DNA from 4 places in the Metabacillus litoralis genome. Region 1 is predicted to be linked to each of the others. Evidence: riboswitches for the same ligand, from Rfam matches in the RefSeq annotation. Region 1 holds a riboswitch; each other region holds the start of a gene.
The links. A riboswitch is a leader RNA that binds a small molecule or an ion and turns the genes downstream of it on or off. The one in region 1 is predicted to bind S-adenosylmethionine.
Positions count from the first base shown of each region.

Region 2: another riboswitch for S-adenosylmethionine. It lies ahead of mtnK (S-methyl-5-thioribose kinase); the one in region 1 lies ahead of metK (methionine adenosyltransferase).
Region 3: another riboswitch for S-adenosylmethionine. It lies ahead of D9842_RS24885 (methionine biosynthesis PLP-dependent protein); the one in region 1 lies ahead of metK (methionine adenosyltransferase).
Region 4: another riboswitch for S-adenosylmethionine. It lies ahead of D9842_RS15835 (methionine ABC transporter ATP-binding protein); the one in region 1 lies ahead of metK (methionine adenosyltransferase).

Region 1 is NZ_CP033043.1:2,911,474-2,919,225, reverse strand. Features, by position in the region: gene D9842_RS14510 (DUF2584 domain-containing protein) at 1-43, shown strand, start outside; gene D9842_RS14505 (CBO0543 family protein) at 86-580, opposite strand; gene pckA (phosphoenolpyruvate carboxykinase (ATP)) at 698-2,290, opposite strand; SAM riboswitch class I at 2,620-2,891, shown strand; gene metK (methionine adenosyltransferase) at 3,116-4,312, shown strand; gene D9842_RS14490 (sensor histidine kinase) at 4,338-5,774, opposite strand; gene D9842_RS14485 (response regulator transcription factor) at 5,758-6,444, opposite strand; gene D9842_RS14480 (beta-propeller fold lactonase family protein) at 6,434-7,399, opposite strand; gene D9842_RS14475 (FixH family protein) at 7,580-7,752, shown strand, end outside.
Region 2 is NZ_CP033043.1:518,765-526,516, reverse strand. Features, by position in the region: gene D9842_RS02390 (pyridoxal phosphate-dependent aminotransferase) at 1-730, opposite strand, end outside; gene D9842_RS02385 (carbon-nitrogen family hydrolase) at 836-1,624, shown strand; SAM riboswitch class I at 1,782-1,928, shown strand; gene mtnK (S-methyl-5-thioribose kinase) at 2,022-3,224, shown strand; gene mtnA (S-methyl-5-thioribose-1-phosphate isomerase) at 3,287-4,339, shown strand; gene D9842_RS02370 (methylated-DNA--[protein]-cysteine S-methyltransferase) at 4,626-5,117, opposite strand; gene D9842_RS02365 (PAS domain-containing sensor histidine kinase) at 5,144-7,333, opposite strand.
Region 3 is NZ_CP033043.1:5,076,987-5,084,738, reverse strand. Features, by position in the region: gene D9842_RS24910 (zinc-dependent alcohol dehydrogenase) at 1-836, shown strand, start outside; gene D9842_RS24905 (hypothetical protein) at 856-1,056, shown strand; gene D9842_RS24900 (spore coat protein) at 1,075-1,374, shown strand; gene D9842_RS24895 (nuclease-related domain-containing protein) at 1,399-2,379, opposite strand; gene metC (cystathionine beta-lyase) at 2,618-3,802, opposite strand; gene D9842_RS24885 (methionine biosynthesis PLP-dependent protein) at 3,789-4,913, opposite strand; SAM riboswitch class I at 5,293-5,379, opposite strand; gene D9842_RS24880 (SCO family protein) at 5,449-6,021, opposite strand; gene D9842_RS24875 (aliphatic sulfonate ABC transporter substrate-binding protein) at 6,031-7,035, opposite strand; gene D9842_RS24870 (ABC transporter permease) at 7,142-7,752, opposite strand, start outside.
Region 4 is NZ_CP033043.1:3,167,258-3,175,009, reverse strand. Features, by position in the region: gene D9842_RS15870 (arsenate reductase family protein) at 1-333, shown strand, start outside; gene gcvH (glycine cleavage system protein GcvH) at 421-804, shown strand; gene D9842_RS15860 (YusG family protein) at 862-1,098, shown strand; gene D9842_RS15855 (toprim domain-containing protein) at 1,402-1,749, shown strand; gene D9842_RS15850 (thioredoxin family protein) at 1,771-2,076, shown strand; gene D9842_RS15845 (SCP2 sterol-binding domain-containing protein) at 2,213-2,530, shown strand; gene D9842_RS15840 (O-acetylhomoserine aminocarboxypropyltransferase/cysteine synthase family protein) at 2,656-3,969, shown strand; SAM riboswitch class I at 4,165-4,271, shown strand; gene D9842_RS15835 (methionine ABC transporter ATP-binding protein) at 4,376-5,401, shown strand; gene D9842_RS15830 (methionine ABC transporter permease) at 5,394-6,062, shown strand; gene D9842_RS15825 (MetQ/NlpA family ABC transporter substrate-binding protein) at 6,075-6,926, shown strand; gene D9842_RS15820 (carboxymuconolactone decarboxylase family protein) at 7,067-7,435, shown strand; gene D9842_RS25970 (YuzK family famiily protein) at 7,665-7,752, shown strand, end outside.

The sequences.
Region 1 (7,752 bases):
AATTGTCACGTATCAACTTATCAACTTAAATTCAACCAACTAATACATAAAGCCAGGTAATTGAGGTTATCTCATTACCTGGCTTTTATTCGACTTTAGGAACATGTGTATCATCAGCTTTTCTTACAAAAGCAATGAAAGTTCTTACGATAAGAAAGGTTATTGTTATTGATGCAAAGCTTGATAAACTGTTCCAGCCTCTTTTGAATTTGACCAATTTTGTATTAGCTTCAAGCCAATGTTCGGCTAATGCCATTGGAATGCTGAAATAAAACACTTTTAAAAGAATCTTAGGAATGCTAGAGGTTTTCGTTAATTGATTGTAATACACACAAGATAGAGGAAACAGTAAATAATCATAGATAAAGCTTATATCAAAAGATTTAAATAGTTTTACTGGGTATTTTATATATCCACGATGAATTAGAAGATTGTCCATTATGGAAGAAATATACCCTTTAAAAAGGAAGATAATTAACCAATCCTTCATAGGTGGCTTTTTAATAATTTTAAAAACTGAAATAAGCCCAAATAATAATAGAAATTTGAGTGTGTTTTTTTCAAACTGGTGTTTTCTCAACTATCATCCCTCCTAATAAAGAAAGTTTGTCCTAACTTTCGTTAAAATATTGAAACAATATGGAGAAGAGGTATAAAAACTAAAGAAAGCCCATCATATGATGAGCTTTAAAACATACTAGTTATAACGAATTGGACCGCCCAATTTCTCGATATCGTTAGATAAACTATTGAATTTCTTGAAGTTATCTTTAAATTCTGTAGCTAATTCGATTGCTTTGACAAGGTATTCATCTTGAGAGCTCCATGTTTTGTGTGGCTGCAATACATCGTCAGGAACCCCTGGTACATGAATTGGAATATTTAAACCAAATACTTCATCCTTTACGGTTTCAATGTGATCAAGGTCACCTTCAACTGCAGCCTGAACCATAGCTCTTGTATACTTGAGATTCATCCGTTTACCAACACCGTATGCTCCTCCGGTCCAACCAGTGTTTACTAAGAATACTTGAACTTCATGTTCATCAATTTTTTGACCAAGCATATTAGCGTAACGTGTTGCTTTCAGTGGTAGGAATGGAGAGCCAAAGCAAGTAGAGAACGTAGTTTCAGGAGCTGTTACGCCACGCTCTGTTCCTGCTAATTTGCTTGTGTATCCACTCAGGAAGTGATACATTGCTTGTTCTTTTGTTAACTTACTAATTGGCGGTAATACTCCAAAAGCATCTGCAGTTAAAAAGACAATCGTTTGTGGATGACCAGCAATACTTGGGATAATTGCTTTGTCAATAGCAGTTAGTGAGTAGGCAGCTCGAGTATTTTCTGTGAAAAAGGAACTGCTGTAATCAGCTTCTCTTGTGTCATCATCAACAACGACATTTTCAAGAACTGATCCATAACGGATAGCATTAAAAATTTGTGGTTCTTTTTCTTTCGTTAAGTTGATACACTTTGCATAGCAACCACCTTCAATATTAAAAATGCCAGAAGTAGACCATCCATGTTCATCATCACCAATTAAACGACGGTTAGGGTCAGCAGATAACGTTGTTTTCCCTGTGCCAGAAAGTCCAAAAAACAGAGCAACATCACCTTCAAAGCCAACATTTGCTGAGCAATGCATAGGGAGGATGTTATTTTCAGGTAATAATAAATTCATAACTGAGAATACAGATTTCTTCATTTCGCCAGCATATTCAGTGCCACCGATTAAAATCGTTCTTTTCTCAAAGGAAATGATAATGAATGTTTCTGATTTTGTACCATCAACTTCTGGATCAGCTTTAAAATGAGGAGCTGATAAAATAGTAAAAGGTAGTTCCTTTGACTCGTTTTCTTGTTCTTGGTCTTTAATAAACAGTTGACTTGCAAAAAGATTATGCCAGGCAAACTCATTTATAATTTTTAGTGGTAACTGAAAGCGAGGGTCAGCACCTGCAAATCCATCAAATATAAAGATTTCATCTCGTTTCTTAAGGTGTGAAATCATTTTACTGTATAAGCGATCAAATGCCTCTTCTGAAATAGGCTGATTCACTGGACCCCAATTTATTTTACTTTTTACTGAACTTTCGTCTACAATAAACTTATCCTCTGGTGATCTCCCGGTATAAGCTCCGGTTGTTGCTCGAATTGCACCTGTTGATGTTAATAATCCTTCTTTACGTTCAAGTACTTTCTCAACAAGCTGTGCAACTGATAAATTATGTTTTGCATTCTCCCCATTAACAAGCTGATTAAGCTCATTTGTTATATCTGTAATATTCATCCCCATTACCTTCCTTCTAGAAAAGAATAATTTCCCTTATGTTGATAATTAGTATAACACATTAATTTTAATAAAACATACTATTTAGTGATTTGCTATCATTAAATTTTTGAATTGAAAAAATATTTTGCTATTAGAAAAACTTAAGCTTTGTACAACACATCACACTAGCACAATGTAGAAAAACAATTGATATTTATATTTCTATAGGATATGGGACACAATAGTGATAGACATCTATCAAATATTTTAATAAATCAATGGTAATAGTTGTCGATTTTTGTTGACACCAATAGGTTAGTGCGCTATGATATGTCCTTGAACGGATTCTCTTATCCCGAGCTGGTGGAGGGACAGGCCCTATGAAACCCAGCAACCTGCTATCAAAGGAAAGCGGCGACTGCGCACTAATTATATAGTTTTATTGAACAGTTTTCTTAGGTCTAGAATGATGCGAGAGCATCATTCAAGCAAGCGACAGCTTGCTTAGGCAACAAAGACCAATCTGTGGAACTATGTTAAACCGACGCAATCTAGAACGACATTTTCCGACGCAAAGGTGCTAACCTGAAGCAAGGCGAAAGCCCTTGATCGATAAGAGCGAAAGGCGATGAACGATGATAAACCTTTCCTCACATGGGAAAGGTTTTTTTTGATAACAGAAAAAAGTATTCTTCATTAGAGTTTTACCAGGACAAGCATGTGGTAAAGGTACATAATACTTCTGTTCACAAAATATGCCAACGTGATTTTCTAAAGGTCATACTTTGGGAAGAGTTCCGGATCAAATGAATGAACATGAATATGAGGAGGAAGCTTTTAATTATGTCTAAAAAACGTCTTTTTACTTCAGAATCTGTAACAGAAGGCCATCCAGATAAGATCTGTGACCAAATTTCAGATTCAATTCTTGATGCAATTATTGCAAAAGATCCAAATGCACGTGTAGCGTGTGAAACTTCTGTTACTACTGGTTTAGTGTTAGTTGCAGGAGAAATTACAACTAGTACGTATGTAGATATCCCAAAAATTGTCCGTGAAACAATCAAAGACATTGGTTACACTCGTGCTAAGTATGGTTTTGATGCGGAAACTTGTGCTGTATTAACATCAATCGATGAGCAATCAGCAGATATCGCTATGGGTGTAGACCAAGCTCTAGAAGCTCGTGAAGGTCAAATGTCAGATGAGGAAATTGAAGCAATTGGTGCAGGGGACCAAGGTTTAATGTTCGGGTTTGCATGTAATGAAACAAAAGAATTAATGCCACTTCCAATTTCGTTAGCACATAAATTATCACGTCGCTTAACAGAGGTTCGTAAAGATGAAATTCTTCCATACTTACGTCCTGATGGAAAAACACAGGTAACTGTTGAATATGATGAAAATAATAAACCAGTTCGTATTGATACAATTGTTATTTCAACTCAACATCATCCTGAAGTTACACTTGAGCAAATCCAGCGTAACCTAAAAGAGTATGTTATTAATCCTGTTGTTCCTGCAGAATTAATTGATGAAGAAACAAAATACTTTATTAATCCAACAGGTCGCTTCGTTATTGGTGGACCACAAGGAGATGCTGGATTAACTGGACGTAAAATCATTGTTGATACTTACGGTGGATATGCACGTCATGGCGGTGGAGCATTCTCTGGTAAAGATGCAACAAAGGTTGACCGTTCTGCAGCATATGCAGCTCGCTATGTAGCGAAAAACATCGTTGCAGCTGGTTTAGCTGATAAATGTGAAGTTCAATTAGCATATGCAATTGGCGTAGCACAGCCAGTATCTATTTCAATTGATACGTTCGGAACAGGAAAAGTTTCTGAAGAAGTATTAGTAGAAGTTGTTCGCAGTAATTTCGATTTACGTCCTGCTGGAATTATTAAAATGCTTGACTTAAGACGTCCTATTTACAAACAAACTGCAGCTTACGGACATTTTGGCCGTAATGATCTTGATCTTCCTTGGGAAAGAACAGATAAAGCAGATGCTTTAAATAAAGCTGCATTACAATAAGGTATAAAAGGTCTGATGTGAATGTTCACATCAGACCTTTTTTGTTGGAGCCAAGTTCGTTTGGGAATACAAGCGTAAACGTAGTACCTTTGCCGAGCTTACTATTGAATTCCATTCTACCCCCGTGCAAAAGAACTAATTGTTTTACAATAGCTAGTCCTAACCCAGTACCGCCTTCTTTACGGTTCCTTGCTTTATCTGCACGATAAAAACGTTCACCAATATGCATAATATCTTCTTCTGACATCCCGATTCCATTATCAGCAATAGAAAAGAAGATGCTTTCTTGATTTTGTGAGAGAGAGATCGAGATCGTTCCAGGTTTATCTGAGTATCTTATTGCGTTTTCAAGAAGGTTATATATAATTTGTTGTAGGCGGTCATGACTACCTATAATAATGATTTCATCGTCTAAGTGTTGCTGAAGGATTAATTGTTTTTCTTGGAGACGATGATAAAATCGATCCACAGTGTCATTTACTAATTGAGAGAAGGCAATAGGCTCTTTTATTAAAGGGTAATTTTCTCCTTCAAGCTGAGCTAAATCTAATAAATCATTAACAAGTCTTTGCATTCTCTCAGATTCTCGCTGAATAAGGGAAAGGTATTTTTCAGCTTCATCCTCAGTTTCATATAGTTTTTCTTGAAGCACCTCACTATATCCCTTTACATAACTTAATGGAGTTCTTAGTTCATGGGCGACGTTGGCTAAGAAGTCTTTTTTCTTTTGATCTGACTCATCCAATGCCTCTGACATCTGATTAAAGGTTTTGGATAATCCACCAATTTCATCAGACGTTCTTACGGGAATTCGATTTTTGAAGTTTCCTTTAGCAAGTTCTTTAGCATATTTTCTCATCTCATGGATAGGTTGCAAAATCGTATTGCTCATTGAATTCACGATTTTAAAGATAACTAAAAAGAAAATAATGCCAACAGCAATTAACAAAGGTGTTGTTCTATTAAAAACCTCTTCAATAGGGGCAAGCGGTAAATAAAGATAAATAATACCGACTAACTTATTATCATCAAGTAAGGGCACGACAACACCCATGATTTGTCGGTCAAATCTTTCTTCATAGCCTATCTTGATTAAATGCTCTCCACGTAATAAGTTTCTTCGCTCTTCTTCGCTAATTAAACCCTCATGATTAATTTCAAATGGTAAACATGCACTCAATTCTCTCGGGTTATTAACCAATAAAATCTCTGATTCACTAATTGTGTTATACCAACTAAGATGGGTCTTAAACTCATCTGAAATTTCGCCTGATGTATAACTACTTGCTAGCTTTAATCCTTCATTTAAAAGAGACTGCTCCACTTCATTTACATAAAGATTTCGATATAAATAATGAATAAATAAAAATGAAAACAAGATTGAAACACAGAGGATAACAGCAAATAATAGGCGGATTTTTGTTTTTAACGAACTAGATGACCAATTACATTTCAGCTTCAAATTTATAGCCAACCCCCCAAACTGTTTGAATACTGTTTGCTGCAGCATCTAACTTTAGTCTCAATGTTTTGATATGGGTGTCAACCGTTCTTTCACTTCCTGTATAATCAATCCCCCAAATCTTCTCAAGTAAATGCTCTCTAGAGAATACTTGAGATTTATGGGTTGCAAGAAATAAAAGTAATTCGTACTCTTTGAGTGTTAAGGATAAGGGTTTTTCATGACAAAATGCTCTTCTGGATTTTAATTCAAAGGAGATTGAACCAAAGTTTTGTCGATTATCCTGGAGTTGGTTTGTATTATAGCTTGTTCTCCTTAGTACGGCTTCGACCCTTGCTAGCAGTTCACCTGTACTGAAAGGCTTAACAATATAATCATCTGCACCTAACTTAAGACCATGTATACGGTCCCATTCGTCACCACGTGCTGTTAAGAATATAATCGGAATGCTATATTCTTCTTGAATTTGCTTTCCAAGTGTAAATCCATCTATTTTTGGCATCATCACATCTAACAGAATCAAATGTGGTGAAAATTGAGGAAGGAACGTTAATGCTTCATCACCATCCTCAGCTTGTAAAACCTCATATCCTTCTTTTCGTAAATAAAGATTGACTAATTCTCTCATTTCAGGTTCATCATCAACGACTAAAATTTTTTTATTTAGCATTAGCTGTTCCCTCTCTTGCAATTAACTGTAAAGGACCATCACCAACCGGTATGGTTTCTATTTGCTTGAAACGATGAAGATCAATAATTTCCACTTCATTTGCGTCATAGTTGCTAATATATAAATAATTATTATATAACGTCATTGAAAAGGGGTTTGCACCGACCTCAACAGAACGGAGAATTTGATGGGAGGTACTATCAATTTCTCTTAATATATTAGAGCCATGACTTAAAACATAAACCTTGCCATCTTTTGTTATAAAATCAATTGGCATCAATGGTGCATGAACCGTTGCTGTTAATTGTTTGTTTTTAAGATCATAAATATAAATATTTTCTTGGATATGAACTCCTGAGCCATGGCCACCGAGCCAAAGTTCTTGATTCTCCGTTATAAATCCACCAGCTGCTCCATCATGAGAAGGAATGGTGCCTTCCATTTCTAACTGATCTATAGAAAGGATCGCAATACCAGGATGATCGAGATAACTAACATACAAATGATGTTGATCTTCAAAAATTGCAAATGGTGTGTGCTCCACCGTTGTTTCTTTCAAAAGATTACCATCTAAGTTAAACATTTTTATTTTATTGGTTTGTTGGTCAGCAAGATATAAGATTTTTTCAGAAGAAAGAAGACCGGTTTCTATTCCTTCACCAATCTCCCACTCTTTGCTCTTACCTGTTGAAAGTTGGTATACATAGCCTTTTGCTGATTCTTTATTTAATAATAGTAGTTTGTCATTCGATAACAGGATTCCATTTTTAAATGGGTGCGGTACTTCCCAGATCATTTTTTCTTTTGTATCACCATCTATAAAAGTAATAGACTGGTCGTATATATTCAAACTTGCAATAACAGATTTCGATAATGGGATTTTTGGTAATGAAGGTTCTGTAGAACAGGAGACCATTAAGAGTAGAAGAATGGTTCCAAAGACTAAACGTTTCATTGATTTTCCTCTCAAATTCTTATTTTTATTTTAGTGTAGGTAAGGTATTCATTTGGATGGTATAGTGATTATTATAACTTTAAAATGTGAATAATGAATGAAGTCATAAATTCATATTGTTTTTCTTCATAAAAATATCACATTTGTTCGCTATCTTTAAAGAGTAGGAGGGAAATAAGAATGAAGCTTAAGATCGTGATAAGTAGCCTAGTGATAAGTATACTTCTTGCAGCAGGCTGCCAGCAATCTGCTGAACCTCAGCATACTAATCATTCAGAAGAAGTTGAAGTGAAGGCACCAAAAGTTGAAATACTAGCGAATGTACATACAAATCCAAATCAACAAGAAACAAT
Region 2 (7,752 bases), 2.4 Mb from region 1:
TAAAGGTTTTGGAAAAGGTATAAATTTCGATACCGATATCTTTAGCACCAGTTGTTTGTAAAAAGCTAATTGGCTTTTTTCCATCAAAGCCAATTGCTCCATATGCAAAATCATGAACCACACAGATGTTATTTTCTTTTGCGAATGAAACTGTTTCCTCAAAGAAACTTTCGTTTGCCGTAGCACCAGTAGGATTATTAGGATAATTCAAAAACATTAGCTTCGCCTTTTCTACAGCGTCTTTAGATAAGCTCTTGTAATCCGGTAGGAACTGATTTTCGCTTAATAAAGGCATCACTTCCATTTTGGCACGTGCCAATTCTACTCCTGACCAATAATCCGGGTATCCAGGATCAGGTACAAGCACAACATCATCCGGATTTAACAAGCATTGAGGAACCTCAACTAACCCAGCCTTTCCTCCGAATAGAATCGCTACTTCACTAGCAGGATCTACCTCCACTCCGTACTCTCTTCTGTAAAAGGTTGCGACAGCTTCCTTTAAAAACATTTGCCCACGAAATGGCGAATATTTGTGATTTTGAGGATTTCTAACGGCTTTCTCCATTGCCTGAACGATATGTTCCGGAGTTGGTTGATCAGGGTTACCCTGACCTAAATTAATAACATCATGTCCCTGCTCTACAATTGTATTTACTTTTGCAACAAGACTGGCAAAAAATTGCTTGGGTAATGTATTTAATAAATGGGATTGCTCAAAAACTTTCATTTTCTACACCTACTCAAAAAATTCTTGAAATTCTAGTCACAAATCATATATTGTTAGAAGCAACTTGTAAAGTAAAAATTTATAAATGAAGGTGTGACTGAAAAAATGAAACCTATCATTGCATGTATTCAACTTGATATTAAATTTGGTGATCCTGATTTTAATTATGAGCAAGTAGAAGAAAAAGTGGCATTAGCAGTCGAACAAGAGAAACCGAACATCATTGTCCTTCCTGAGCTTTGGACAACTGGCTATGATTTAACTCGCCTTGATGAAATAGCTGATCATGATGGCGAGAGAACAAAAACATTCCTAAGTAACTTAGCAAAAAAGTATAATGTTCACTTTGTTGGTGGCTCTATTGCAAAAAAAAGCAAAGATAGCGTGACAAATACGATGTATATTGTGGACAATAACGGAGAGTTTATCCATGAATATAGCAAGCTTCACTTATTTAAACTCATGGATGAACATCATTTTTTAGTTTCGGGAACTGAAAAAGGGTTATTTGAAATAGGTGGACTGAAAAGTGCAGGAGTCATTTGCTACGATATCCGTTTCCCGGAATGGATACGCGCTCATACAACAAAAGGTGCAGAAGTATTATTTGTTGTTGCTGAGTGGCCTATGCCAAGACTTCATCATTGGAAAACACTACTGCTAAGCAGAGCCATTGAAAATCAATGTTATGTTGTTGCATGTAACCGTGCTGGGTCTGATCCAAATAATGAATTTGCAGGACATTCTCTCATCATTGATCCATGGGGAGAGATAGTAGCTGAAGCTAACGAAAAAGCCGGAATGATCTCAGCCGAAATAGACGCTGAAGTTGTCAAAAAGGTACGCAGTCAAATCCCAATCTTTGATGACCGCCTACCACAATTTTATCAATAAGAAACTTCACAAATATTTAGGCAATTCCCAATAATATATTGACAAAGATAAAGTAACATTGGTAATATCCTAATCAAGCGATATATTTTTCTAGAAAAGCATTAATTTTTCGAATACTTAATATGCTAAACATATACTTATGTTTTAAATAAAAAATCTCTTATCAAGAGTTGGCAGAGGGACTTGGCCCAATGACGCCGCAGCAACCGACCATATTTCATCTTAAAATGAAATAATACCTGGGACTTCCAGTTGGGCACGGTGCTAATTCCATCAGAAAGAAAATCTTTCTGAAAGATGAGAGGTGCGAAGCAATGACTTCAAGCCTCTTTCAATCTGGAAAGAGGCTTTTCTTTTTAGAAAAGCCTCCAAAAACAAAAAATTGGAGGATAAATAAATGTGTGCACATAAAAAATCACCTATTTACGAACCACTAACTGAAAATGGAGCAATTGCCTTAGCAAAGAAATTACAGCTGCTTTCTGAAAATAGTCAACTAACATGCAATGAAATTGGCGATGGAAATTTAAACTTAGTTTTCAGGGTGAAAGATCCAGAAAATGGAGAAAGCATCATTATTAAACAAGCATTACCATATGCGAAGGTAGTTGGTGAAAGCTGGCCGCTAACTCTTGATCGTTCCAGAATCGAAACAAATGCACTTCTTAAGCAAGCGGAATTTGTTCCACAATATGTACCAAAAGTTTTTTATTCAGACGAATCATTAGCAATAACAATCATGGAAGATCTATCACATCTTGAAATTGCTAGAGCAGCCTTTATTAGTGGAAAAGATTTACCACTATTATCTCAACATGTTGGAGAATTCCTTGCTAAAACATTGTTTTATACATCTGATTATGGAATGGATCAACATTATAAAAAATCATTGGTTCAACAATTCATCAACCCTGATCTTTGTAAAATAACTGAAGACCTTATTTTTACTGATCCCTTCTTCGATCATGAAACAAACGATTACGAGCCAGAACTTCAAGATGATGTAGAACAAATTTGGCAGGACAATGAATTAAAGGTTGAGGTTGCTAAACTTAAACAGATCTTTCTAACAAAAGCTGAAGCACTATTACACGGTGACCTGCATACTGGAAGTATTTTTGCAGATGAACAAGAAACAAAAATCATTGATCCTGAATTTGCTTACTTCGGTCCTATCGGCTTTGATGTTGGTCAAGTATTTGCGAATTTACTTTTTAATGCATTATCTCGAGAAACGAATAAACAACAAATTCTTTTCCATCATTTAGAGACAACTTGGGATGTGTTTGTAAGAGAATTTTCAAGATCATGGGATAATGATGGTTTAGAAATATATACGAAGTTAGACGGCTACTTAGATTATGTTTTAGAACAGATCTTTGAAGAAGCTACTGGATATGCAGGATGCGAATTAATCCGACGAGCAATCGGTCTAGCCCATGTAGCTGACCTTGACACAATTGAACCATATGAAAAGAAAATTTCTACAAAGCAAATTGTCCTAAAAATCGGCAGAGAGCTTATTGTAAATAGAAAAACAATTAAAAACACGCAACAAATTAGAGACCTTGTTAACCAAACAGCTTTATCAGTAATCTAAAACACATTGATCTATTCTACTAGTGGTTCAACACATTTTTTTAAAGGAGTTTTTTTCATAAAATGTTAAACGAAAATTTTGCCATTCCTCGTTCCGTCATATGGAAGGAAGATTATGTCTCTTTATTAAACCAACAAAAGATTCCACAGGTAACGGAATACCTTGAATTAAGAAACATTGAAGATGTGTGGGAAGCTATTCAATCTTTAAAAGTTCGAGGTGCCCCAGCTATCGGAATAACTGCTGCATATGGTTTAGCTCTAGCAGCTTTGCAGGATCAATCAAAATCATTTGAGGAGTTTCATCAAAATTTACAGAAAAGTCATGATTATCTCGCAAGCTCAAGACCAACTGCTGTAAACTTATTTTGGGCACTAGATCGACTTATGAAAAGTGTGTCAAATGTTCAAACAATAGATGAAGCAAAATCAACAATCCTTAAAGAAGCCATCTTAATTGAAAAAGAAGATGAACAGGTTTGTCAATTAATTGGTGAACATGCATTGAGCGTTTTCAAAGATGGAGACAGAATTATGACGATTTGTAATGCAGGATCTATAGCAACTGCAAAGTATGGTACAGCACTTGCTCCTTTTTACTTAGCCAAAGAGAAAAATATTAACTTAAGTGTTTACGCATGTGAAACAAGGCCTGTCTTACAAGGAGCACGTCTAACTACTTGGGAGCTTATGCAAGCAGGTGTTGATGTTACACTTATAACTGATAATATGGCAGCACATACGATAAAGTCCAAGGACATTACTGCAATTATTGTTGGAGCAGACCGTATTGCTGCAAACGGTGATACAGCAAATAAAATTGGAACATTTAATTTAGCACTTTTAGCAAAATCATTTAACATTCCTTTTTATGTTGCTGCACCTCTATCTACATTTGATCCCTCTATTACTGACGGAGATCAAATACCGATTGAGGAACGCAATCCAGAAGAGGTTACTCAGATTAACGGCATTCAAGTTGCCCCAAAAGATGTGAAAGTGTTTAACCCTGCTTTTGATGTTACTCCTAATATTTTGATCGCAGGTATCATAACGGAAAAAGGAATAATAACTGGAGAATATACGGAAGAGATCAAAAAATTATTCTCCAATTAATATTTCTAATTAAATCCATCTATATACAAAAAGGACCAAAGCCTAGTTTAACACTAGAGCTTTGGTCCTTTTTGTTTTTCAATTAAGATATTTTTTTCCTTTTCTGAAATAATATGAAGTTTTGATAGTATAGAAGTGTAAAAGAGAACTTTTTTTGGACGTTTGCTTTGATTCCACATATAACTTGCCCCTTTCTTTACCTTACGCAACTTTTTTCTCTTACTCAAATAATATGTTGCAAAGGAAAAAATGTGACAAGTAGTTAGTTGTTCCCTTGATAACCATGTTAGTGTTTAAATGCAATATTCTCATGAGTTAAAAGCTTAGCCTTTAACTCATTTTTATCTCCAGCATAACCGGTCAGCCTTTGATTCTTCCCTATAACACGATGACATGGGATAAATATTGGCAATTTATTTGCTTTATTTGCTTGCCCAATAGCACGTACAGCGTTCTTGTTACCAATTTTGACGGCAATGTCTTGGTAACTACAAACCTGTCCAATCGGAATTTGACGTAACTCAGTCCAAATCTTTTTTTGAAAGTCAGTGCCTTTTATCTCAAATGGTAGGTCAAAGTTTGTTCTTCCTCCATAAAAATATTCATGAAGCTGTTTTACTGCTTCACGAAGGATATGATGTTGCCCATCTTCCACAAGCTTGTTTGCACCTTGAAATTTATTAAATTGTTCTATAGTTAAAAATAAATGAGTAATTTCTCCAAGTGTCGATACAATTGTAAGTCTCCCGATTGGGGAGTCATAATAAGTATAAAACATTTGTGTATATCCTCTTTACTATTTTTTTATTGTGTAATTGGAAGGGTAATATGAAATGTTGTCCCTTTCCCTTCTTCACTTTCAACCTCAACTTGACCTTGATGTTCCTCAATTATTTTATAGCTTACCATTAAACCAAGCCCTGTTCCACGTTCCTTCGTTGTGTAAAATGGTTGACCGAGTCTTTTTATTTTATCCTGCGAAATACCTGAGCCCCTATCTCTTATGGAAATTAAAAGCTGATCTTCATTTTTCCGTTTTACTGTAACATCAATTTGTCCTCCATCAGGCATTACTTCAATCGCATTCTTTAACACATTTATAAACACTTGCTTTAGTTGATTTGGTTCACAGAATAATAATGGCAAGTTTTCTTCAATATTTAGTTGCATCTGGACATTTACTAAAATGGCCTGTGCATTTAGTAATTCCATTGTTTCTTTTACAATTGTTCCAATATCTTTATTAGAATACTGAATAGCTTGAGGTCTTGCTAAAATTAAAAATTCAGTAATGATGGATTCTATCCTACTTAGCTCAGATGTAATAACATTAAAGTACATAGAAAAGTCCTCTTTAACACTTCCCTCTAGCAGCTGAATAAATCCTTTTAATGCAGTCATTGGGTTGCGAATTTCATGGGCAATACCTGCTGCTAGTTCTCCAACTACATTTAATGTATCTGATTTTCTAAGTTGTTCTTCTAACTCTCTTTTCTCTGTTACATCCCGAAAAACAGCTAGATTCATATTTTCATTAATATGATTCTTAAGAGCAATTTCTAAAATCATTTCTTCTCCATTTTCATTCGTATACATGATTTCTTGTATGTTCTCTTCATATGACTCTAGTGTTTTGTACTCAGGGTCTGCATGAGCGTGTGAAAATAAAATATCACATATTCTTGATGATTTGATATCTTCCGATTTTAAATTCAAGATTTTTTTAGCTGTTTCATTGGCTTCAATGATTTCAAAAGAATGGTTAAATAAAATAATTCCATCCATTGCACCATCAAAAATACTACGAAATTTATGTTCACTTTCCCTTAATATTTTTTCCATCCGTTTTCGTTCACTAACGTTCCGAAAAATTGTTAAATGATGACCATCCAGTATGTCCATTTTAGAGGTAAACTCAAGCTCTTTGTTTTGTCCATTGGGCATATGGAAAAGTAATTCTTCCCTTATTGCCCCTGTATTAAAGTATTCGTTTTTCACTTTAAGAAAACTTGGAGAGGTTTGATCAACAAAATCCAATATGTTACGACGAACAAGCTCTGTTTCATTTAGCTCAAATGTACGACTTGCAGCCTGATTCACCTTCATAATTTGACCATGTTTATCCCAAATCATAATGGCATCTATCGCATTTTCAAAAACCTCTCGAAAACGTTCTTCACTTTTATATAGCTGTATTTCCATTGACCTTTTTTCTGTAATATCCCTCATAATGGCCATGTAAAAGCCATCAATAATGTTTGAAGTTGTTGTAAACTCGAATATTTTCTTACTACCATTTTTCAAGATAACAGGAAGCTCGCCTTTTGCGCTTCCATTTTCTTTTAACATCTTCCACAGGTTATCAAGTCTATATTTCTCATGTTTATCAATAAAATCCTCTAGTCCAAAAGAGTTCAACTGCATTTTCGTTATTTCAAAGCTTGCGCAAAAAGAACCATTCGCATCTATAAAATCACCGTTTTGATCAAAAATAACTATTCCATCCACTGCACGATGAAATAGATCTTTAAAAAGCTGTTCATTAATTGTACGCTCACGTTCAAGCATTTTTTTAAATGAAACATCTTTTATCATAGCAAGGTCATAACCGTTTATTGCTTTTTTCCGTAAGGAGATTTCTAAAAATTTAACCTGCCCATTATCTAATTTTACAATTAATTCCTTCCTAACTGGATCATCATGATAAATATCATCAATGACTTGCCTTATTTGATTGCTTGGAATAAGAGATAAAAAGTCATAGAGATTTCGTTTACATAACTCTTTTTTCTGCAATTGAAACATATGACATGCGGCGGAGTTTACATCTATAAATCTCATATTTTCATCAAAAATTGCAACAGCATCTAGTGCACCCTCTAATATATTTTCATGCTGCAGCAATTTAAATTTAAGCATTTCATTCTCTTTTTCTACTTGAGCCAATTGTGCTTTTAAGGCAACGATTTCGCGATCCTCCATCGTTTGCTTCAATCTTTTCACCCCTAATCACGAACTTTCTACTATCATGTATTCTACAAGTTATGGCATTGTCCTTCACCTATCTACAAAATGATAGAAAATGTTTCTTTTTTACTGTGAAGGTTGTAATATAGTAAAGTATTTCGACAACACTATTCGGTTTAAAGGAAAAGGCTGTCATCTATCTTACAAAAAGATGACAGCTTTATTACGTCCCCTAAAAAAGGAGCAGCTTTATCGAAACATACTTTAGTAAGGTTTTTTCATCTACAAAGCTTTTCAAACAAGTATGTAAGAAACTATGTATATTTGTCTAAAATGAGTCTATCTGCAATCTTACAGTAGGGACTTTTTTGAAAAATGATACAAAGGTACCGTTTAAGCGTACCTCAAATTTGGGAAGAGAAGGATAGTTTAACGATTTAAACTTC
Region 3 (7,752 bases), 2.2 Mb from region 1:
AGAGTCAGTGTGATAACTCAAATGATAATGGAGATATGGGTGCTTACTTTGGCTATTCAGGTAACACAGGTGGCTATCCAGGAGGACAAGCTGAATACTTAAGAGTTCCGTTTGCCAATTTTACTCACTTTAAAATACCTGAAAGCTGTGAAGAACCCGATGAGAAATTAAGTGTCATTTCTGATGCCATGTCAACAGGCTATTGGAGTGTTGAAAATGCGGGCGTCAAGGATGGCGATACCGTCATTGTTTTGGGCTGTGGCCCTGTTGGCCTTTTTGCACAAAAATTTTGTTGGTTAAAAGGAGCAAAGCGAGTAATTGCCGTTGACTATATTCCCTATCGCTTAGAGCATGCAAAAAGAACAAACAAAGTGGAAACTGTTAATTTTGAAGAACATGAAAATGTAGGAAGTTACCTAAAGGAAATCACAAAAGGTGGAGCAGATGTTGTCATTGACGCTGTTGGTATGGACGGAAAAATGACAGACATGGAATTCCTAGCTACAGGATTAAGACTTCAAGGTGGAGCAATGAGTGCACTTGTAATGGCTGCTCAAGCTGTTCGAAAATGCGGAACCATCCAAATTACAGGCGTTTATGGTGGACGCTACAATGGTTTTCCATTAGGAGATATTATGCAACGTAACGTAAACATCCGCTCTGGACAAGCCCCAATGATTCACTTAATGCCATACATGTTTGAACTCGTTTCCACTGGCAAAGTTGATCCCGGTGATGTTGTCAGTCATGTACTACCACTAAGTGAAGCCAAACGTGGTTATGAAATTTTTGACACAAAAACGGATAATTGTATCAAAGTTGTATTAAAACCATAACAACAGGAGGAGAGCAGTCATGGACTACGCATTACACGAAGTTCTTGAAGTTCAAGAAATGGCGGCATTCAAAACAACCTGCTTAACAAAGTCAAAAACAATGAGAGCACTAGTATCCGACAAAGAACTAAAAGACATCATGCAGCAAGATATTACAGTGTCAACCCGTCAGTTAGAGGAATATTCCTCCATCCTATCAAAAGCAAAGCCAAAGTATTAGTTAGGAGATGAACTATACATGAATACAATCATTGAAAGTATAACTGGGATGAAAGCCTTAACAGACCAAGTTGTTGCAATGGACTTATTAATTTCTGCTAAAAGTGGAGTAAGAAACTATGCAATGGCCCTCACTGAATCAGGCACTCCGGAAATAAAACATACCCTTACTCGCCATTTAGAGGAAGCACTTGATATGCATGAAAGAATCTCGAATTATATGATGGAAAAAGGCTGGTATCATGCATTCGATACCAATGAACAAATACAGTTGAATTTAAAGAATATGGAGACGGCGATGAAATTACCTACTCTTTAGTTTTTTAATAAGGAGCTGTTTTGATTAATAAAACAGTTCCTTTCTTGAGTTCAAGTGATAAACTCTCCCTTTATTTTTGCCAGTATGTGTGAGATTTAGAGAGGTGAGTAGCTTTGTGCCCACATAAATAGAGGGTACTTGTAAAAAGTCTCTTAATTGGCTATTTGTAATCTGTTGGTCAATCAATAAAGAATAGTCCTTTAAAGCTTCGATGTGAGCGTCTTTGGAAATATGTGTACATGATGGACATATCCATTTTCCCCGTTTTATGTTCATGGGTAGGCTCGTGCAGTTTGGACAAATAACGCCTTTTAACACTTCATTTTCGGATATTTTATACTGTGAGAGAATGTTGATGGAAGGCTCTGTGTGACATTCTGAGATAAGTTGACCTAATTTAGAGAGCTGTTTTTGTGTAAGAATATTTTTTTCATATGTCTTTTCGAGTTTAGACACTATTTGAGGAAGCTTCGCACTGTGGATAATCTTATGATAAATCTCATCATTTTGATGAGAAGTCTCTAAAATTGTACGAGGAGAACTAATAATGACAAGTGGAATAATGGGTATGTTTTTATATTTGTTTTGGATGAGCCACTTTTTAAGTTGGTGATACTGTCGATTTACCTGCATGATCGGATCAGGAAACGCTTCTCTTTTATCTCCTTGAGTTCTAATTAGCTGGTTGAAGTTGCGATCAAAAAATAAGGTACCAGTTATATTCTTCACTTCTAAAATGAGAAGAAATCTTCTTGAAAGAATAAGTATGTCTATTTGAAAAAAGTGATCACCGATCTTGAGCCTTACATCATGTAAAATATGATACATCCCTTCCGTAAGAAAGCTTAAAAAGTAGTCTATACTTTGTTCACCTTTAAAGCCTGCTGTTTTTTTGGCAAGCTCCTCCTTTATTTGTGGGTGTTGCGGATGGTTTTGCTTCAATCTCCTTTGTAATGCTTCTAAACTTAATATTGAGACAGGATATTTACGTGGTTTTATAATCATTTCTCCACTCCTTTCGTTTAGTATCTAATTCGCCGCTGTCCTCTACTCTTCCTTTAAGCACTTATTTGACGATTTTGGTATTTTATTTGAAGATTTCTGCCTTTTATTTGCTATTTTGAGATTTTATTTGCTAATTTCATCATTTTATTTGATGAAAAGAACAAAATAATAGATTTTCGACAAAAACCGACACGCACCCCACAAAAAAACTGACTCCACATAGAGTCAGCTCTCAAATTTACACATTCACATTCTTTTTTGCACCAGCAGGCACCTTCTCCAAAGCTGCAGCAAAGTCTTTTATCAAATCCTCAACCTTCTCAAGTCCAACACTTAATCTCAACAATCCATCTGAAATGCCACGCTTTTCACGCTCTTGTGGAGGCATTGCTGCATGTGACATTTTCGCAGGATACGATAAGATCGATTCCACTGCACCTAAGCTAACCGCAAACACTGGAAGCTCCACATTTTCAACCAATGTCTTAACCGCCGCTGCGTCAGCTAATTTAAAGGACAACACCGCTCCTGGCCCATCAGCTTGATAGTTTTGAGTTTCATGACCTGGGTGGTAGCTCAAGCCTGGGTAATACACCTCTTCTACCTTCGGATGCTCCGCTAAAAATTCAGCTATTTTCAAAGCAGATGCTTGAGACTGCTGTAAGCGTACATGCAATGTCTTTAAACCACGAAGAACTAACCACGCGTCCTGCACACCAAGAACGGCACCAAATGCATTTTGCAATTTATACAAGCGGTCTCCCAGCTCAGGATCCTTCACAACAGCAAGACCTGCAAGCACATCACTATGCCCCGCTAAAAACTTCGTTGCACTGTGTAATACCACATCCACGCCTAACTCCAAAGGTCGCTGCAACTCAGGTGTTAAAAATGTATTATCTAAGAAGGTTAAGCAGTTATTTGCCTTCGCCAGATTCACAATCCCCTTAATATCCGTTACTTTTAACAACGGATTCGAAGGTGTTTCCATATAAATCACCTTCGTATTCGGACGAATCTCAGAGGCAACTTGATGAAGATCTGTCATATCTACAAATGTATGCTCAATCCCAAATCGAGTTAAAACATCTGTAATAATTCGGAAAGTCCCACCATACACGTCCTCTGTTACAAGTACATGATCTCCTTGTGATAACAATAAGAACGCAGTTGAAATAGCTGCCATACCAGAAGAGAAAGCCAATCCACGTGATCCACCTTCTAGCTCCGCAATCGCACTTTCCAACGCCTCACGCGTAGGATTTCCTGAGCGTGCATAATCATATTTCCCAAATTCATCAATATCAAATTGATGAAAAGTAGAGGAATGATGAATCGGCACACTTACCGATCCTGTGCCGCGATCAACCTTTGACTCGTTATGAAGTAGCTTTGTTTGAAATGACCAATCATGATTGCTCAACTGCTTCCGCTCCTTTCATTGCATGAAATGCTTGTGTTAAATCTTCAATAATATCTTCTGCATGCTCAACACCTACTGAAAAACGTAGCAGCTTGTTACAGACACCATTTGCGATTCGAATCTCTTCAGGAATATCCATATGTGTTTGCGTAGCTGGATACGTAATGAAGCTTTCGATTCCACCTAGACTTTCTGCAAAAGTAATTGTTTTCAGGTTTTTCAGGAACGGATTTACCCATGCTTCATCTTGTAAACGGAATGAAAGCATTCCACCCTTACCAGGATACAGTACATCAAGTACAGCTTCATGCTCTTCTAAAAATGCCGCTACCTTTTGAGCATTTTCTTGATGCTGTCTCATACGAAGGGATAAAGTTTTCATCCCTCTCATTAATAACCAAGAATCAAATGGGGATAAAACTGCACCGATTGCGTTTTGATGTTGGAAGAATTCATCACTTAATTCCTGACCTTTCGTTACAACCAAGCCTGCAAGAACATCGTTGTGCCCTCCTAAGTATTTCGTTGCACTATGGATCACAATATCCGCTCCGTCTAAGATTGGCGTTTGAAGAAGTGGTGTATAGAAAGTGTTATCAACAATCACGAGTATGTTATGCTTTTTCGCAACTGCTACTAGCTCTTTAATGTCCGCTTCCTGCATTAATGGATTTGTTGGCGTTTCAATGAATAGCGCTTTTGTTTTTTCATTGATCAATTTCTCTGTTTCAGCTGGATTTGTGAAATCATCATATTGAAATGATAATCCATATTTTCTCCATTCTCTTTCAAAGAGGCGGTATGTTCCACCGTAAAGGTCAGAAGAAACGATCAGTTCGTCTCCGCTTTGGAAGAGGGCCATAATTGTTTGAATCGCGGCCATTCCTGAGCTGAAGGCAAAGCCACGGTCGCCATGCTCAAGGTCTGCGATTGCTTTTTCGACTAAAAGTCTTGTAGGATTTCCTGTACGGATATAATCAAATCCAGTAGATTCTCCAATTCCTGCATGACGATAGGCTGTTGATAAATAAATTGGCGGGTTAACTGTACCTGTAACATTTTCACTGCGGTTTCCGATTTGTGCTAATTTCGTTTCAATTCTTTTGCTCATGTCTGTCACTCCTAAGATTTAAATTTAACAATATGTACATGAGAGAAAGCGTACATGTTTTAAAAAAAGCAAAATAAAAAGTCTTCCTCGTTAAGAAGAAGACTGTGTCGTTAAGTGCGCTTCTTCTTATCTCTCAAGCATAAAGCTGGTGTGGCTTGCTGGATTTAGCACCTTGGCACTCGCAGAAGTCTTGGTATGGTGTTGTTAATAAGTAAACTCATAATTAGTGTTGTATAGTTTTTTCACAGCACGCAAGTGCTTGCGGCTTGCTCTGCAAACCTCGACAGAAAATGAAAAATGCCTGTTACAAACAAGAGCACTTTGTTCCATTCATTTTTCATTTCCTGTCGGTGCTGTGAAAAACTTACTTAGAGTTTATCTATCATCAATCCACCAGATCTTCACTCGTTATGAACCGGTTGCTGAGGCTTCATAGGGCCAGTCCCTCTGCCTCTCTTGATAAGAAATATATGAAATTTTTAAAATGTTTAACTTTTTATTACTGTACCTTATTCAAGTGGAGAATGCAATAGAATTATTGTAATAGTTTGATATCTTCGATTATTTTTTCAAATGGTACGTTAGATACTCCATCGTATTGTTCTAGAATTTGACTGCCTTTCATGAGAAAAATTGAAGTACTGTGTACATATTGAGTTGAGCCTTCGAGCTTTGCAGCGGGTGCTAAGAAACTTATATTAGTAAAAGATTCAATGTCCGCTTGGTCATAGCCTGTTAAAAAGTTCCAAGTTTTATAATCCGCACCAAATTGATCTCCAAACTTTTTTAATACTTCTGGTGTATCATGTTCAGGGTCAATGCTGAATGAAACTAATTCTGCTTCTATTTTTTCATCTTGTAGCTGCTCTTGAAGTGTCGCAATGTGAGCAGTCATTGGTGAGCAAACAGTATCACAATTTGTAAAAATAAATGTCGCTACCCAAACCTTCTCTTCGTAGTCAGACATCTTTACAGCTTCTCCGTTTTGATTTACGGCTTCTAGTGGCTCTATAGTTCCATTTAATGAAAAATGCTCTTCTAGGTTGATAGACTGAGAACAGCCTACCAACGCTAAAAAAGCAATAACAATTGAGAGTATATTTTTCACGATAGATTCCTACTTCGTTAAGAATGAAGTGTCAATTAGATCACCGAATTCTGGTTTTTCTTTTAGGAATTTTAATTCATATGAAGAGTTTGCAAATTCTTGAACAACATCTGCGTTTACTTCTGTTGTGTATGTTACACGCTCCCACGCGCTATCAACGATCGCTGGGTCTAATTCTTGATCTGTGATGTCTTTGATTGCTTTAATCGCGATATCACGTGCTTCTTCGGGATTTTCGTTAATAAAGTTAACGCCTTGCTCATGCGCTTTAACGATATTAGCTACAAGTTCTTTATTTTCTTCAATTAGCTTTCCACTTGTTACTAACACTGTATTAGGTAATGTTGTACCGTATGAAATTTCATCAGTATCAACAATGATTTTCGCACCATCATTTACTAATTGTGATGCCCATGGCTCTGGAACAGCAGCTAAATCTACTTTACCTGATTCGAACATGGCTCCGTATTGAGCTGGGTTTCCTGTTACATGTTTAAGAGTTCCACCGATACGCGCTGATGTAATTCCTAAATCTTTAAGAAATGTTTCCATTTGAACATCATGTGTGCACCCTACACCAGGTGTGATGAACGTTTTACCTGAAACATCCTCAACTGATTGAACGCCACTTTTTGCTGATGCAACAACGACTGTTCCACCTGAAGATGCGCCTGCAATAATTTTCACGTCTGCTCCATTTGCATAGTTGTTCATTACTGGACCTGGTCCTACTAGTCCTGCTTGTATTTCACCCGTTTTTAAAGCCGTCATAAATGCTGCTCCGTCTGGGAACGTTTTGTATGTTACTTTTACGTTTTCTCCAAGAGCTTCTTCATAATACCCTTTTTCTCTAGAAATCATAGCTGGTACGTGATCAATGTTTGGGAAATATCCAATCACAACCTCTTCTGTGCTGCCGCTACCACTTGTATTTGATGATTCACCAGTTCCACAAGCTGCAAGGACACCTACTAATAAAATCGAAATAAGTGCAAATAAAAGTCCTTTTCTCATGATGTAACCTCCAATTAAAATTATGATTATTTGTTAAAAATAATATTTTTACGCTTGAAGCTAGAATCCAATTGGCGACACACCAATTGACTTATTAAAAAGTACCTTAATTATCTAAACCCCATTTTTTCATAACGTTTTTCTCAATACGTTGGAAAAAGAGTAAATCTACAATAACACCAATGACCATTATCATGATCATAATGGCGAGAACTAAGCTCATATCACCAAAATCTGATGCGAACTTTAACTTATACCCAAGACCTGGACCTGTACTTAGTAATTCACCGGCCATTAATGCTCTCCATGCAAATGCCCAAGCAAGTCTTGTTCCTGTTACAACATAAGGGATAGATGCTGGAATCATGACCTTCCAGAACAGGCTCAAGCCTTTATAATCCATCGTTTGTGCTGCTTTTATATAAAGCGGTGGCACATTTTTAATCCCTGTTCTCATGTTAATCGTCATCACAAGTGTTGCACCTAAAACGACGATAAACGTAACAGCTGCTTCATTTAACCCGAACCACATGATCGCCAAAGGTAACCAAACAATACTTGGTACAGACTGTAAAGCGATAATTAATGAACCTAATGTTTCATCAAGTGTTTTGGATTTAGCTAAAGCTACTCCTAAAATAAGTCCTAAGATTAATGCAATTACTAATCCAATCGCAAGTCTTTTGAAGCTTGCGACTAAGTCATAGACAAGTGTTA
Region 4 (7,752 bases), 260 kb from region 1:
AAATGTGGGACGTGTCGTAAGGCTAAAAAATGGCTTGAAGATCATAATGTAGAATTTAATGAAATACATATCGTTGAAAACCCACCAAATAAAGAAGAGCTAGAAAGCATTTACAAAAAAAGTGGACTAGAGCTTAAAAAATTCTTTAATACAAGTGGACAAAAATATCGTGAACTTGGGCTTAAAGATAAACTTGCATCAATGTCAGAGGATGAAATGCTTCAACTCTTAGCAAGTGAAGGAATGCTTATTAAACGTCCTCTTACAGTTGGTAATGAACATGCTACAGTTGGCTTTAAAGAAGAGCAATTTGGCGAAACTTGGAATAAATAGAAGATAGTTATTGCATAGTTAACGGAAAACTGTTAAAACAAAGATGATTAAGCTGAAATTTGTAAATATTCCTGGAGGTATGAAGACATGAACACACCTAAAGAACTGCGTTATTCAGAAGAACATGAGTGGGTAAAAGTAGAAGGAGATAAGGTGCGTATCGGTATCACTGATTTTGCACAATCAGAGCTTGGGGATATCGTATTTGTTGAATTACCAGAAATTGGTGATGAACTTCAAGCGGACGAGCCATTTGGAAGCGTTGAGTCAGTAAAAACAGTATCTGAATTATATGCACCAATCAGTGGGAAAGTTGTAGAAATTAATGAAAATCTTGATGATAGTCCAGAATTCGTTAATGATTCACCTTACGAAAAAGCATGGATGATCGTCATTGAACCTGCAAACCCTGCTGACATTGAAAAGTTAATGACAGCTGAGCAATATGAGGAAATGACAAATCAAGACTAATAAGCATGATATCGTGAATTATGGACATTCTATAAGTAGATAAAGGAGGGTGTCCATATGACAATTCAAAAACAACAATTAGATATTACTGATCGAGTTGTAGGAAAATTTGGAGATGGGCAATTAAATCTTTATCTGGAAAAAGAAAGAATTGGCCAAATGGTCTCAGAAAATAATTATGACTTAAAAGCGGGATATGAATTCAATAATAACCGCTTTTACCAAGTTGCAGATGTTGTAACAGGACCAGACCAAAAATACGTCGATTGTGACTATGAAAATGGTTGGTGTTAATAAAGCAGCAGTGGAATCTCCACTGCTCTTTTGCAATTAAACAGGTCGTTTCTTATCATGCTTTTCTAAGTAGCTGAATTTGTGATTTTTAATTTAAGTTGTTTCGTAATGATTTTGTTTTTGAACACTATTTTTTAAAACGATAGTGGAGCGCAATGGAACGGACCAGTCTTACGAGTAACCGCAATTAACAACAAAGATAACAGCTATTTAGAAAAAACATAAAATAAAGGGAAACAACCTCGACAAATCGAATAGGTTATATATAAAGACTTTTACTTACATTAAAAATAGGTGATGGCTATGTCGTTAGTTGAGGTTGAAAAAGTATTAATTGTTGAAGGAAAATCAGATAAGAAAAAGGTTTTAAATGTAGTAACTGAACCAATAGAAATAATCTGTACAAATGGAACAATTAGCATAACAAAAATGGATGAGCTAATTGATGAATTATTCTTAAAGGAAGTTTATATATTAGTTGATTCAGATGATGCTGGTGAACGATTGAGAAAATTATTTAAACGAGAATTTCCTGAAGCCTCTCATCTATACATTGATCGGGCATATCGTGAAGTTGCAACAGCACCGGATCACCATGTAGCATCTGTTTTGCTAAGTGCAAATATAGATGTAAACGCAAAATTCCTTTAGAAGGGATATGGAGTTAGTTTTATGATTGAATGGAAAGAAAAGGAGCTCACCCTTCCTAAAAAGGGTATTCAAATTACGTACCTTTACACACCAATGTGTGGGACATGTCAAGTAGCGAAGAAAATGTTAACGGTCGTTGATGAAATGATCCCCACTTTGGACATTTACTCCGTAAATCTAAATTATTATCCTGAAGATGCGAAACGATTAGGAATTGAGAGTGTACCTTGCCTAATTATTACTGAGAACGGTGAAATGAAAGAAAAAGTATATGCTTTCCAATCTGTCACACATCTTTTTGACTTAATCAAACAATATGCCTGCTAATTTGACATATTTCTCGGGAAATAGACTGATTTTACGAAAGAAAAGCAGAAACTGTCGAGTTATTTATAGAGGATTCTTTCGACCTTCAATGAAGTTATATAAACATAACCTTGTTGAGATCGGGAGGATTCTTTTTATGTTTTTAACAACTTTTGTCTCAAGCTTGAATAAAGGAAATTTAATAACACCCATTCTTTTAAAACGAAAATTAATTGTAGAATTTCGTTCAACAGATAAAGGGAGTCATTTTTTAGAACTTTCATCAAGTGAATCAAAACTATTATCGATTCAACCAGTTCATGTTGATTTTGTTATAGAAGGAGAAGAATCAGACTTAGAAGAGGTTTTTCTTCATCCGATAAGTTTAAAGCAACTTATATCGTTTGGGAAATTATCAATAAAAGGCTCATATCGAGATTTTCTTAGGCTAGAGGCTTTAATTAAATTAATCTAAACTTAAAAATTCTTATATACTTCAAACACAACTTCTATTACCATTAAAGTAGTCTAGGAAAGAATACTACATCTTGTTATCACACCTATTAGTAGACATTAAGAATGTATAATAGGAGGAAGAAGATGAAAGAGAAACTTTATCGCCCAGAAACTGTAACCATTCATGGAGGGTTAAAGAAAGATTCAATGACAGGTGCAAGAGCTGTTCCAATTTATCAATCAAATGCTTATTTATTTGAAAATACCGAGCATGCGGCAAATTTATTTGGATTAAAGGAGCCTGGATATATTTATACAAGAATTCATAATCCAACTTCATCTGTCTTTGAAGAAAGAATTGCTGAACTGGAAGGTGGAATCGGAAGTTTAGCTGTAGCAAGTGGAATGGCAGCGATTACATTGTCAGTTTTAAACCTAGCTGGTTCTGGTGATGAAATCGTATCAGCCTCTACATTATATGGAGGTACATATAACTTATTTGCTAACACATTACCAAAGTACGGAATCAATACGGTTTTTGTTGATCCAAAGAATCCGGAAAATTTCCGATCTGCTATTACTCCGAAAACAAAAGCTATTTTTGCAGAGACAATTGGAAATCCAAGCTTAGATGTTCTTGATATCGAGGCAGTTGCTGAAATTGCTCATGAAGCTGGAATTCCATTGATTGTGGATAACACATTTGCCACACCGTATCTATGCAGACCTATCGATCATGGTGCCGACATTGTTGTTCATTCTGCAACAAAATGGTTGCTTGGGAATGGTACAACTCTTGGTGGAGTCATTGTAGATGGAGGTAAATTTGACTGGAATAGTCCAAAATTCCCTGGGTTTACAACTCCTGATCCTAGCTATCATGATTTAGTTTATGCTGAAGCATTAGGAGAACAAGCGTATATTATTAAAGCGAGAGTTCAGTTATTAAGAGATTTAGGCCCAGCTATTAGCCCATACAATGCCTTTCAATTTAATCTTGGTCTAGAAACCCTTCATGTCCGTATGAAGGAACATGTATCAAATGCAAGGAAAATGGTGCAATATTTAGAAAGTCACCCAGCTGTTGAGTGGGTTCTATACCCTGAAAATAGCCAACACCCTGCGAAGGACTTAGCTGCTAAATACTTACCTAAGGGTGCTGGTTCTGTAGTAGTATTCGGTATCAAGGGCGGAAGAGAGGCTGGTGCAGCTCTTATTAACAACGTTGAACTTTGGTCACATGTAGCAAATGTTGGAGATGCGAAAAGCTTAATCATTCATCCTGCGAGTACAACTCATCAACAACTAGGCGTTGAAGATTTAAAGAAATCTGGTGTAACAGAAGATTTGATCCGCTTATCAGTAGGAATTGAACATATAGAGGATTTAATAGAAGATTTAGATCAAGCTATTTTTGAAGCAACAGGTGTAAAAGGAATGGAGAAAGTAAATTCTTAATTAATGAAATATTCTAATAATATTATTTATTGTATAATATTGAAAAGGGTTGCAGATAAATGCAACCCTTTTCATATTTGAAATGTAAAATCACAGTGAAAAAAGTAAGCTATTTTAAGAAAATAAATAATTGACATTGATTTTCAACACATGATACAATCACAATCGTACTTAAAAAGACAATCAAATATTTAACTCTTATCAAGAGAGGTGGAGGGAAGTGCCCGATGAAGCCCGGCAACCATCAGTTCATTCTGAAATGGTGCCAATTCACACAAAGCAGATGCTTTGAGAGATGAGAGAAAGGTATTCAAGCGCCTTTCTGCTCATTTTGCAGGAAGGTTTTTTATATGTAAAAAAATGAACGGTAGAAAATAGTAAAGGAATAAAGGAAGAAGGTGACAAAATGATAACATTATCAAATGTTAATAAAGTTTATAAAACAAAGAGCGGCTCTGTTCAAGCTGTTAACAATGTAAACCTTGAAATTAAAAAAGGTGAAATATTCGGAGTTATAGGATATAGTGGAGCCGGAAAAAGTTCATTGATCCGTTTGTTAAATGGACTAGAAAAACCAACTAGTGGGGAAGTCGTTGTGGCAGGTAGTCAGATTGGCTCAATTTCTGGTACAAAGTTGCGTAAAGCACGCTTAGAAATAAGCATGATCTTTCAACACTTTAACTTATTGTGGTCAAGAACAGTGAGAGAGAATATTGCATTTCCTTTAGAAATTGCAGGAGTAAGTAAAGCGAAACGACTTAAACGTGTTGATGAGCTTATTAAGCTGGTTGGACTGGAAGGAAGAGAGAATGCATACCCTTCTCAACTTAGTGGTGGTCAAAAACAACGTGTTGGGATTGCCAGAGCGTTAGCGAATAATCCCAAGGTTTTATTATGTGATGAAGCTACATCAGCACTTGATCCCCAAACAACAGATTCAATTCTAGACCTGCTTGTTGATATTAATAAACGACTAGGCTTAACAATCGTATTAATTACACATGAAATGCATGTCATTCGTAAAATTTGTCATCGAGTAGCTGTTATGGAAAATGGTGAAGTGGTTGAACAAGGAAATGTATTGGATGTTTTCAGAAACCCTCAGAAACCTATAACAAAAACGTTCGTTAAACAAATCTCAGAGCCGGATGATACGAAGGAAGCAATTGACCTACTACTAGAAAATTATCGTTCTGGAAAAGTACTTCAGCTAACATTTGTTGGTGAAGGTACAGAAAGACCATTGATTAGCAATATTATTAGGAAATTTAATATTGAAGTGAATATTGTACAAGGTAAAATTTCACAAACGCAAAATGGCTCTTATGGTTCATTATTTTTGCATATAGATGGAGATCTTGATGAAATTAACCGTGCAGTTGCTTATATTGGAGAACAACAAGTAGAAGTGGAGGTGCTGGCGAATGCTTAATCAGTTTCTTCCAAATGTAAAATGGGAAAAAGTATGGGAGGCAACTTATGAAACAACTTACATGACAGGAGTTTCGGTTGTCGTCACTTTTTTCTTAGGAATTATACTTGGTTTACTTTTATTCTTAACTTCAAAAGGCAATATCTGGGGTAACAGTATACTTAATACAATTTTATCTGGAATCGTAAATATATTTCGGTCAATTCCGTTTATTATCCTTGTTATTTTACTCTTACCCTTCACTAAAGTTGTAGTTGGGTCAATTCTGGGAGAAAATGCTGCTTTACCCGCACTAATTATTGGATCCGCTCCATTTTACGCAAGGATGGTTGAGCTTGCTTTAAGGGAAGTTGACAAAGGTGTTATTGAAGCAGCTAAATCGATGGGAGCAAAAACGTCGACAATTATGTTGAGAGTACTATTACCGGAATCTTTACCAGCTTTGGTTTCAGGGATTACAGTTACTGCAATCGCATTGGTTGGTTATACAGCTATGGCCGGAGTAGTAGGTGCTGGAGGTCTTGGTGACCTTGCTTATCGAGAAGGATTCCAGCGTAATAATTTTGAAGTAACCATTGTAGCAACCATTTTTATCTTAATTATTGTGTTTATTATCCAATTTATTGGAGATATATTAGTTAAAGCTATCGATAAACGTTAGGAGGAAAAAATGATGAAAAAATATCTTTTATCACTAGTATTAACAATTTTCGCTATTCTACTTGTTGCATGTGGCGGAGGCGAAAATGAAACAACTCAAGAAGAAAACACAGGGACTGAGCAAGAAACGAAAGTACTAAAAGTTGGAGCGACAACTGTTCCTCATGCAGAAATTTTAGAAGAAGCAAAACCACTGTTAGCAGACAAAGGTATTGAATTAGACATCGAAGAGTTTTCAGATTATCCATTAATTAACCCAGCGCTTGCTGAAGGTGACCTGGATGCAAACTATTTCCAGCATGTTCCATATTTAGACAATGCAATTAAAGAAAATGATTTTGATCTTGCAAATGTTGGAGCAATTCATATTGAGCCTTTTGGTATTTACTCAAAAGAATACAAAACACTTGAAGAGTTACCTGAAGGTGCAAAAATTATCATGAGTAACAACGTTGCAGAAATGGGACGCGTGTTAGCACTACTTGAAGAAAAAGGTCTAATTAAATTAAATCCAGGTGTTGATAAAATTAATGCAACAAAAGATGATATCGTTGAAAATGCTAAAAACCTAGAAATTGATGATAGTGTTGCACCAGAAATGTTGGCAAGTGCTTATGAAAATAACGAAGGTGATGCAGTTATTATCAATGGTAACTACGCACTTGCAGCAGGATTAAATCCAGCAGAAGATGCTGTAGCTCTAGAAGCTGGTGAAAATAACCCTTATGCAAACATCATTGTTGTTCGTAGTGAGGATAAAGACAAGGAAGAGATTAAGACTCTTGTAGAAGTATTAAAATCTCAAGAAATTAAGGATTTTATTAATACAAAATACCCAGGTTCAGTACTGCCTGTAAATGACTAATTTAAGAAATCTTTTAAGAGATCTGTAAACACAGGTCTCTTTTTTTATTGGATTCTTCAGTCACCAAGTTTGTATACAATGGTTTGAAAAATACATACTATTACTGATTGATTAAGTTATGAATGGAGTTGTTATTGAAAATGGAATATCATGAACCTAGAAATTCTACGGAAGCTGCTTTACATGAATATAAAAGTGGATTAGGTACTTTCACACAAAAGATGCCGGAGATTGCACGCCATTATAATGCTTTTACTGAAGCTTGTTTTGCTGAAGGGACACTATCAAAAAAAGAAAAACATTTAATTGCATTAGGAATTGCAGTGAATACCCAAGATGAATACTGCATTATCTACCATGCAAAAGGATGCTTGGACAACGGTGCTAGTGAAGAAGAAATTTTAGAAACTGTTGGTGTTACAGCTGCATTTGGTGGTGGAGCAGCAATGAGCCAAGCTGTTACATTAGTTCAAGAATGTATAACAGAGTTAAACCAACTAAAACAATAAATCGAGTAATATAGAGTATTTTTGAGGGAAATTACAAAAATAGTTGGTTATTTTTACAGAATGAATCAATTTCAAATATTACGGTTTGTGAGATTATCTTACGAACTTTGAGTTGTTTGAATATTCTTGATAAGCTTTATATGTAAATTAAAGCTGAAAGGATTGATTCATTATTCACTCGAATCAAGAGTCAATTGACCTCAATTACACAACTGAAATGGAAAAGGCAATGCATCATTCTCATGGTATAGGGTACGCTGAATATGCTAGTAAGCATAATAAACGTATGGATGTTGAAAAGAGCCGTGAAGAAGATT